2 regions of the Arthrobacter sp. CAN_A214 genome follow, and region 2 is predicted to be linked to the other one. Evidence: predicted binding sites of a transcription regulator. Region 2 holds the regulator's gene; the other holds the start of a gene.
The links. Region 2 encodes HrcA, which represses chaperone genes, less so after heat shock. Its sites were predicted from a motif close to TTNGCACTCGNNNNNNNCGAGTGCNAA; they were not measured.

Region 1: the regulator HrcA is predicted to act here: its motif matches at 2,347-2,373, upstream of groES (co-chaperone GroES).

The regions. Positions count from the first base shown of each region.
Region 1 covers NZ_JADOUU010000001.1:193,471-197,882, reverse strand. Annotated here, with positions in the region: gene IWX65_RS00850 (class I SAM-dependent methyltransferase) at 1-411, opposite strand, end outside; gene IWX65_RS00845 (GAF and ANTAR domain-containing protein) at 613-1,329, shown strand; gene IWX65_RS17630 (hypothetical protein) at 1,342-1,740, shown strand; gene IWX65_RS17625 (ANTAR domain-containing protein) at 1,783-1,980, opposite strand; partial or broken gene IWX65_RS17620 (GAF domain-containing protein) at 2,038-2,259, opposite strand; gene groES (co-chaperone GroES) at 2,512-2,808, shown strand; gene groL (chaperonin GroEL) at 2,881-4,412, shown strand, end outside.
Region 2 covers NZ_JADOUU010000002.1:289,978-294,389, reverse strand. Annotated here, with positions in the region: gene IWX65_RS03255 (16S rRNA (uracil(1498)-N(3))-methyltransferase) at 1-84, opposite strand, end outside; gene dnaJ (molecular chaperone DnaJ) at 87-1,217, opposite strand; gene hrcA (heat-inducible transcriptional repressor HrcA) at 1,373-2,386, opposite strand; gene IWX65_RS03240 (DUF3097 domain-containing protein) at 2,576-3,430, shown strand; gene IWX65_RS03235 (DUF4870 domain-containing protein) at 3,510-3,929, shown strand; gene hemW (radical SAM family heme chaperone HemW) at 3,993-4,412, opposite strand, start outside.

The sequences.
Region 1 (4,412 bases), on a different contig from region 2:
CATGGTGGCGGCAGCGGCCGTGGTCTCATCGAGTTCGACGGCGGTGACCTCGCGGTCGAGCGTGGCCAGGGCCATGCTGTCTGCTCCGAGTCCGCACCCGAGGTCGGCCACGCGCACCAGGGAGGCTTCGACGAAGCGCTGGGCATGCCGGGCTGCCACACTCAGGCGCGTGGCCTGTTCCAGCCCGGCGGTAGTGAAGAGCATGCGCTCGGCGAAGGGGCCGAACTTCGCCCGCGCCTTCGCCCGCAGCCGTGACTGCGTGAGGGCTGCGGAGACGACATCGGGGGGGTGCCCTGCCTTCCGCAGCTGCTCACTCAGGCGGAGGCTTTCCTCTTCGGAATACGGGCCGAGCGAGTTCAGCAGCTCCCACCCCTCAGGCGTCAGGATCGGGGCGATGTTGTCGGTGGCCATGGGCTCCAGCCTAGGCGACAGAGACGGTCCGGACCCCTTTCGGATACCTGTCGGATCGGGGCGCTTTTTCACCCGTGAACCTTCGCAGAGGCTAGACTGGTAATACTGAACCTGGCGGATTCGTTCGGATCAGCAGGGTCCAGCAGAGGGCCTCCACCTGCCGGGCAAGAGCGCGCGGCTCTTCAAATTGTAAGGCCGTCCGTGGCAACCAATTCATCCCTCAACGAGATCGAAGTCGTCTTCGGGCGGGTCAAGGGTCTCCTCCTCACCGCGGAGACCGTCAACCATGCCGTTGATCTCCTCGCCGAGGCCGCGAAGGAGGGAATTCCGGGAGCAATCGGTGCCGGGGTCACCCTGGTCCGGAACGGTCAGCGGATCAGCACCGGTTCCACCGATGCCCTGGTCAGTCAGGCTGACGACATGCAGTACGAGCTGGGTGAGGGCCCGTGCCTGAGCGCCTGGGCGACCGGCGAGCCCATGCGCATCGACGATACCCGTACGGAGCCCCGTTGGCGGAAGTGGAACGCTGCAGTTTCCCAGGGGCCGGTGCGGTCCTGCGTCAGTGTCCCCCTCTTGCGCGGGCAGGATCATCTTGGGGCGATCAAAGTGTATTCAGCTGAGCCTTCCGCCTTCGATGCCGCCACCGAGGCCCTGCTCCTCCGTTTTGCCGTTCCCGCTGCAGCCCTCCTGGGTCACGTGCAGACCACTGAAACGCCGCAGCAGATCACCGATGAGCTCCTTGCGGCCCTTCGGACAAGGGACGTGATCGGTCTGGCCAAGGGAATACTCATGGGCGGACGGGGTATGGCGGAGGAACAGGCGCACACGGAAATCATCGAAAGGGCCAAGCGCCTGAAGATTACGATGGATGAAGCCGCCCAACAGCTGGTGGACCACCTGACCGGTCCGGAATCGTAAGGAGTAGGTTCGATGGGCTCCACTGGGGAGGAAGATCAGCACCTGTTGCTTGCAGCGGCCGTGAAACAGGCGGGGTACACGGTCGGCGAACTGTGGCTCCGGTTCTTCGCGATCGGCGGCAGGGTCGGTGAATACGAGGTGGAGGCCTACCTCAGCGGACTGATTCTCCTGCCCCCGTTGCAGCGGGACCTCCTCGCCCATGCGGCGAACGAGCTGATCGACGAACTTCCGCCGCCCCTGCGCGCACCCTACAGCGACGACCAGGAGAATGGCATCGAATCGGACGTCGATGACCGCGGTACCCACAGTACATTTTCCGGGGATCAGCTGAACGGTTCCGGAGAAGCAGGCCCGCAGGGACTGGAGTCCACTGACAGCAACGCGGAGCGCGGAAATACGGACGGCCGCTGACGATCCGGGTCTTCCCGCCCGTCCGCGACCTGCCGGGGTCCGTCAACTGAAGTGCGTGGTCACTGAGTCCTGTCCGACTGAGGCAAGGACCGCCGCCTCGACATCGCGGAGTTTGGTATTGCGGGTATTCGAAGCGGCTTTGAGAATGGCCATCGCAGCGTCCTGGCTGCACCGGCTCTGTGCCATGAACACTCCTGCCGCCAGGTCGATGGCGGTTCGCGATTCCATCGCCGCCCTCAGGTTCTCTCCTGAATCGGTCAGGCGGGTGATGCGGATGGTCAGGCGCAGGGAGGCTGACGCCTCGCTCGCGACTCCCTGCGCAGCGGCAACCGCTGAGGAGTCGAAAGCGGACGCATTCGGTGAGTAGATGGTCAATGCCGACCGGGTGTCACCTTGCAGGTGAATGGGTAGCGCCAGGGCCGACCGGATTCCATGCTCGGCGATGGCCTGGCTGTAGCCGGGAAACCAATCGTCTTCCTGGAAGTCCTGGACGAGGTAGGCCCTGCCTTCCAGCGCCGCCCTCTGCTGTCCGACTGCTGAGCGACTGTATCAATGGCATTTCACCGCGTTCGGCGGGCCTGTCCTGCCGGCCCCGGCGCTCGTTCTCTGGCACTCGCCTTGACCGAGTGCTAACGAATGCATAAAGTCGGGGTTAGCACTCTCAGTAGGAGGGTGCTAACCCCGAGGGAAGCGCCAGCTGGCACCGCGACGACGGTCAGCGCCATCCCGACGGCCACATTCCATTAGTAACGAATGCAAAGGAGAGCCCGAGTGTCGGTCTCTATTAAGCCTCTCGAGGATCGTATTGTTGTCCGCCCACTGGAAGCCGAGCAGACCACTGCTTCCGGTCTGGTCATCCCGGATACCGCCAAGGAAAAGCCCCAGGAGGGCGAAGTCGTAGCAGTTGGGCCGGGACGCGTTGACGACAACGGCAACCGCGTCCCCGTCGACGTCGCCGAGGGTGACATCGTCATCTACTCGAAGTACGGCGGAACCGAAGTCAAGCATGCAGGCCAGGAATACCTGGTCCTTTCCGCTCGCGACGTTCTGGCGATCGTCGTTAAGTAGTCCATCTGAGAGGAACCCCGGCCTCGACTGGCCGGGGTTTTTCTCGCTGCACAAGCCTGAAAGGAATCAACAATGGCAAAGCAGTTGGAATTCAACGATGCCGCCCGCCGTGCCCTCGAGGCCGGCGTGGACAAGCTGGCGAACACCGTCAAGGTGACGCTCGGTCCGCGCGGCCGCAACGTCGTGCTGGACAAGAAGTGGGGTGCTCCCACGATCACCAACGACGGTGTGACGATCGCCCGCGAGATCGAACTGGACGATCCCTACGAGAACCTTGGTGCGCAGCTGGCCAAGGAAGTAGCGACCAAGACGAATGACGTTGCCGGTGACGGAACCACCACGGCAACCGTGCTGGCTCAGGCCCTGGTCAAGGAGGGTCTGCGGAACGTTGCTGCGGGCGCAGCTCCCGGCCAGCTCAAGCACGGTATCGAGGTGGCAGTCGAGGCAGTAGCCGCGCGCCTCCTCGAGAACGCCCGGGAAGTCGTCGGCCAGCAGACCGCCAACGTCGCCTCGATCTCCGCGCAGAGCACCGAGGTGGGCGACCTGCTCGCCGAGGCCTTCGAGAAGGTCGGCAAGGACGGCGTCATCACCATCGAGGAGTCATCCTCGACGCAGACCGAGCTCGTCCTCACCGAAGGGATGCAGTTCGACAAGGGCTACCTCTCGCCGTACTTCGTCACCGACGCCGAGCGCCAGGAAGCAGTGCTCGAAGATGCGCTGATCCTGATCAACTCGGGCAAGATCTCGTCGCTGCAGGAGTTCCTGCCGTTGCTCGAGAAGGCGCTGCAGGCAGGAAAGCCGCTGTTCATCATCGCCGAGGACATCGATGGCGAAGCGCTCTCGACCCTCGTGGTGAACAAGATCCGCGGCACGCTGAACGTGGTTGCCGTCAAGGCACCCGGCTTCGGCGACCGCCGCAAGGCGATGCTGCAGGACATTGCGACACTGACGGGCGCGCAGGTCGTATCTCCGGATCTCGGCCTGAAGCTCGATCAGGTGGGCCTTGAGGTGCTGGGCTCCGCTCGCCGCATCACGGTCACCAAGGACACGACGACCATTGTGGACGGCATCGGCAGCGAATCCGACGTCGCCGACCGCGTCGCCCAGATCCGCGCCGAGGTTGAGCGCACCGATTCCGATTGGGACCGCGAGAAGCTCCAGGAACGTCTGGCGAAGCTCGCCGGCGGAGTGGGAGTCATCAAGGTCGGCGCAGCCACCGAGGTGGAGCTCAAGGAGAAGAAGCACCGTATCGAGGATGCTGTCTCCTCCACCCGAGCAGCTCTCGAAGAGGGCATCGTTGCAGGTGGCGGTTCCGCGCTGGTTCACGCCGGCAAGGCGCTCGACACCGACCCCAACGTCCTTGCACTCGAGGGCGACGCCGCCACGGCCGTCGGTCTCGTGCGCCGGGCACTCGCCCAGCCCCTGCGCTGGATCGCGGAGAATGCCGGACACGAGGGCTACGTGGTGGTTGCGCGTGTCACGGACCTCGAAGTCGGCTTCGGTTTCAACGCTGCCACCGGCGAGTACGAGAACCTGGTGGACGCGGGCATCATCGACCCCGTGAAGGTCACCCGTTCGGCGCTGCGCAATGCAGCCTCGATCGC
Region 2 (4,412 bases):
CTCCTCGCCCCGCAGCTCGAAGACGCTGCCGGCAGTGGCTGAGCGGACGTCGGCAGGATCGCCGAAGAACAGCGGGTTCGTCACGGTCAGAGGTTGCCCAGGCGCTCGCGCAGGCGTGCGAAGACCCCGGAGCCGCTGGAAGCGAGCTGGCCGTCGGTATATTCCTCGCCGCGCAGGCCTGCAAGCTTGCGCAGCAGCTCCTCCTGCTCAGCATCGAGGTTCCTCGGCGTTTCGACATTGAGGTGAACCCGCAGATCGCCGCGGCCGCTGCCCCGCAGGTGGGTGACTCCGAGGCCGCGGAGCGTCAAAATTTCGCCGGACTGTGTCCCGGCCTTGATGGCAAGCTCCTGGTCGCCGTCAAACGTGTCGAGCCGGACCGACGTCCCGAGGGAAGCCGCGGTCATGGGGACGCTCAGTGTGACATGGAGGTCGTCGCCCTCGCGCAGGAACGTCGAGTCGGTGTTGACCCGGATCTCCACGTACAGGTCACCCTGCGGTCCGCCGGCGGTTCCCGCCTCACCCTGGCCCGACAGCTGGATGCGCGTCCCGGTGGCGACGCCCGCGGGCACCTTGATGGTCAGGGTGCGGCGCGCGCGGATGCGTCCATCGCCGCTGCACTCATGGCAAGGGTTGGGAATGACCGTCCCGAACCCCTGGCAGGAGCCGCAGGGCGCGGTCGTCATCACTTGCCCGAGAATGGACCGGACTGCACGCTGGACCTGACCGGAACCTCCGCAGATGTCGCAGGTGCGTGGCGACGTGCCGGGCTGGCAGCAGCTTCCGTCACAGGTGGGGCACACGGCCGCGGTGTCGACGTCGATCTTCTTGTTGGTGCCGAAGACGGCGTCCTTCAGATCGATACGGACGTTGATCAGGGCATCCTGGCCACGGCGCATGCGTGAGGGCGGCCCGCCCTGGCCGCTTTGGCCGCCGAAGAACGTCTCGAAAATGTCCTGGAAGGCGAATCCGGAACCGGAGTAGCCGCCACCGAACCCGGTGTCGGTTCCGTTCTCATTGCCGGTGGTGTCATAGACCCTGCGCTTCTGCGGGTCGGCCAGCACCTCGTAGGCGTGCGTGACGCGCTTGAACTCCTCGGCGGCGTCCGGCCCTGAATTCACGTCGGGGTGGAGCTTCCGGGCCAGCTTTCGGTAGGCCTTCTTGATTTCCTCTCCGCTGGCACCCTGCGCCACACCGAGAACTTCATAGTGATTACTCACTCCTGCACATCACTTCCTGTTGACGAACTGTTCATCCTGCAACCCGCGGCGTGTCCCGCAGAATTTCGGTCTCTGTTCTGACTGTTTCCTCTATCAACCGGCGACGGGCCGCGTTCCTTCCCGACACCGGTCGCGCGGCACGAAGTTCCTCTGCGCTATTCCTCGAGGATCCGCGAGAGATATCGTGCCACTGCGCGCACAGCCGCCATGGTGGTGGGGTAATCCATCCGCGTCGGGCCGAGGATCCCCAGCTTCGCCCCGGAATCGGGCCCGTACCCCGTCGCGATGACGGAGGCTTCCGAAAGACCGCCGTAGGGGTTCTCGCTGCCGATCCGCACCGAGACTCCCCGGTAGTCCTGCTCCATCTCCGACAGGAGGCGCAGCATGACCACCTGTTCCTCGAGCGCTTCGAGTACGGGGCCGATACTGAGGGGGAAATCGACGGTCGACCGCGCCAGATTCGCTGTTCCGGCCAGCACGATGCGGTCCTCCCGCCCGAGTCCGGCCAGGTGCTCGAGTGATTTCAGCAGTGCACCGCCGGCATGGCGCAGGTGCTGCGGCAAGACCTGCGCCGCGTGCGCGAGCTCGGCGGGCAGGGCCGTCAGCCGGACCCCGGACACCGCGCCGAGGATGCGCTGTTTAAGGTCCGCGAGTTCCGCTTCCTGAAGTGTTCCGGGAACGGGTACCACCCGCTGCTGGACCGTTCCATTGGTGGCGATCAGCACCACCAGGACCTGCTGCGGTGCGAGCAGCACGATCTCGATGTGCCTTACCGCCGCACCGCCGAGCCGGGGAAACTGCACCACCGCCACCTGGTTGGTCAGTTGGGCGAGGATGCGGACAGTGCGGTCGACGACGTCGTCGAGATCCTCCGCACCCTCGAGCAGTGCCTGGATGGCGCGTTTCTCGGGAGCCGAGAGCGGCTTCACCTCCGAGATGCGATCGACGAAGAGCCGATAGCCCTTGTCCGTGGGGATCCTGCCCGAGCTCGTGTGGGGCGCAGTAATCAGCCCCTCCTCCTCGAGGACGGCCATGTCGTTCCGAATGGTGGCGGAGGAGACGCCGAGGCCATGGCGGTCGACGAGGGCCTTGGAGCCTACCGGCTCCCGCGAATGGACATAATCCTCAACGATGGCCCGCAGCACTTCCAGACGCCGTGGCTCACTCATCCTTCATCACCTCCAGGACACTTATCCGGCATTTCCGCCGGCACCGGAAACGATTGGCACTCAACACACCCAAGTGCCAAGTCTAGTACGTCTGCGCGGATTGTTAGCATTGGAAAATCCGGCCCGGCCCCGGAACAGGGTAAATAGCGCCGGACGAATACCACCGGAAAATGGAAGCGAGATACAGCAGTGGCCGACTACGCCTGGGGGGCACAGGACATTTCCGTGCCCGCGCGCACCGAGTTGCCGGAGGTGGCGGCTGCTGCGGGCCTGGTGCTCGAGGACGTGCAGACCGGATTCGTCGGCGCGGTGGTGCGCGTGGAGAAGTCCGGGGGGCTCCACGTGATGGTCCTCGAGGACCGGAAGCTGCGGCACAGGACCTTCCGGCTGGGGCACGGATTCCTCCTCGACGGTAACCCGGTCCGTGTTACTGCACCTACGAAGGCAGCGCCTGCCGGACCTCAGCGCACGGCCTCGGGGTCGGTGCGGGTCGAGGGCGGCCGCGCAAGGACGGCCAAGGCGAGCCGCATCTGGGTGGAGGGCAAGCACGACGCCGAACTGGTGGAGAAGGTCTGGGGAGACGACCTCCGGCACGAGGGGATCGTCGTGGAACCCCTCCATGGCATCGACGACCTCGAGGGAGCGGTCCGTGCTTTCTCACCGGGCCCCGGCCGACGCCTCGGAATCCTGGTGGACCACCTCCTCCCGGGCACCAAGGAGTCCCGGCTCGCGGAGCAGGCGATGGCTCAGCGCGGCGCCGCCGGCTCCGTGCTCATCGTGGGACACCCCTATGTGGATGTGTGGCAGGCAGTGAAGCCCGGCGCCCTGGGCCTCGCCGCCTGGCCCGTGGTGCCACGCCACCAGGACTGGAAGACCGGTATCCTCGCCGGACTGGGCTGGCCGCACTCAGACTCCGCTGACGTTGCCAGAGGGTGGAAGAGAATCCTCGGGAGTGTCACCACCTATGCCGACGTCGAGGCGTCACTCCTGGGGCGGGTGGAGGAGGTCATCGACTTCCTGACGGCGCCCCAGGCCGGAATTTGACAGACTCCCGCCTGGATCCAAAGTATCCTTGGGGAAACGGTTCGAATGGGAAGTCCCGCCGCGCAGCAAAGGAAGAACGTTGTCCAACACCGCCGACAGGCATCAGCACACCGGCCCTGACGAGGGCCGGTCCGCGTTCGAGGGCTCTCCGGCAAACGCGCTTCCACTCACGGCTTCCGAGGACCGGCAGTTCGCCACCCTCGCCCATTTCGGCGGCATCCTCGGCTTCGTGCCGTCGCTGCTGATCTACCTGATCTTCAAGGACCGTGGCCCGTTTACGGCGCAGGAGTCCAAAGAGGCGTTGAACTTCACTCTTCCGCCCACGATACTCGCCCTTGCTACGTGGCTCCTGTCCCTCCTGCCTGCTGTAGGTGGAGTCTTCGCGGTTGTCAACGCCCTGATCTGGGTGGCCATCGCCATGTGCTCGGTCACGGCCGGAATCCAGGTCAACCGGGGCAGGCCGTATCGCTACGCCCTCAACCTGCGCCTTCTTTCCTAGGTTCGCGAAACGCCGGGCCGTCGGCGAAATGCGGAGCGCGGGTCGGCCTCAGAAGGCCCGTCTTCAGTCCGGCAGCAGCCGGCGTACGACGGCGTCGGCAAGGAGTCGTCCGCCGTCCGTCAGTCGGACCAGACCCCGAAACGCGTCGACGGGTTCGACCAGGCGGTCGGCAATGAGCCCGGCCACTGCCCGCCTGCCCTCGGGTTCCAGCGTGGCGGTGGGCAGTCCTTCCCGCAACCTGACTCGTAGCATCACATCCTCGACGTACCGGTCGCGGGCCGAGAGCACTTCCCGTCCGGCAGCCGGCGAACTTCCGGCGTCAAGTGCCGCAGCGTAGGCGCGGGGGTGCTTGGCGTTCCACCAGCGCACGCCGCCCACATGGGAATGGGCACCGGGGCCTATCCCCCACCAGTCGTCGCCCTTCCAGTACGCGAGGTTATGGCGGCACTGGTCATCGACACTCAGCGCCCAGTTGCTCACCTC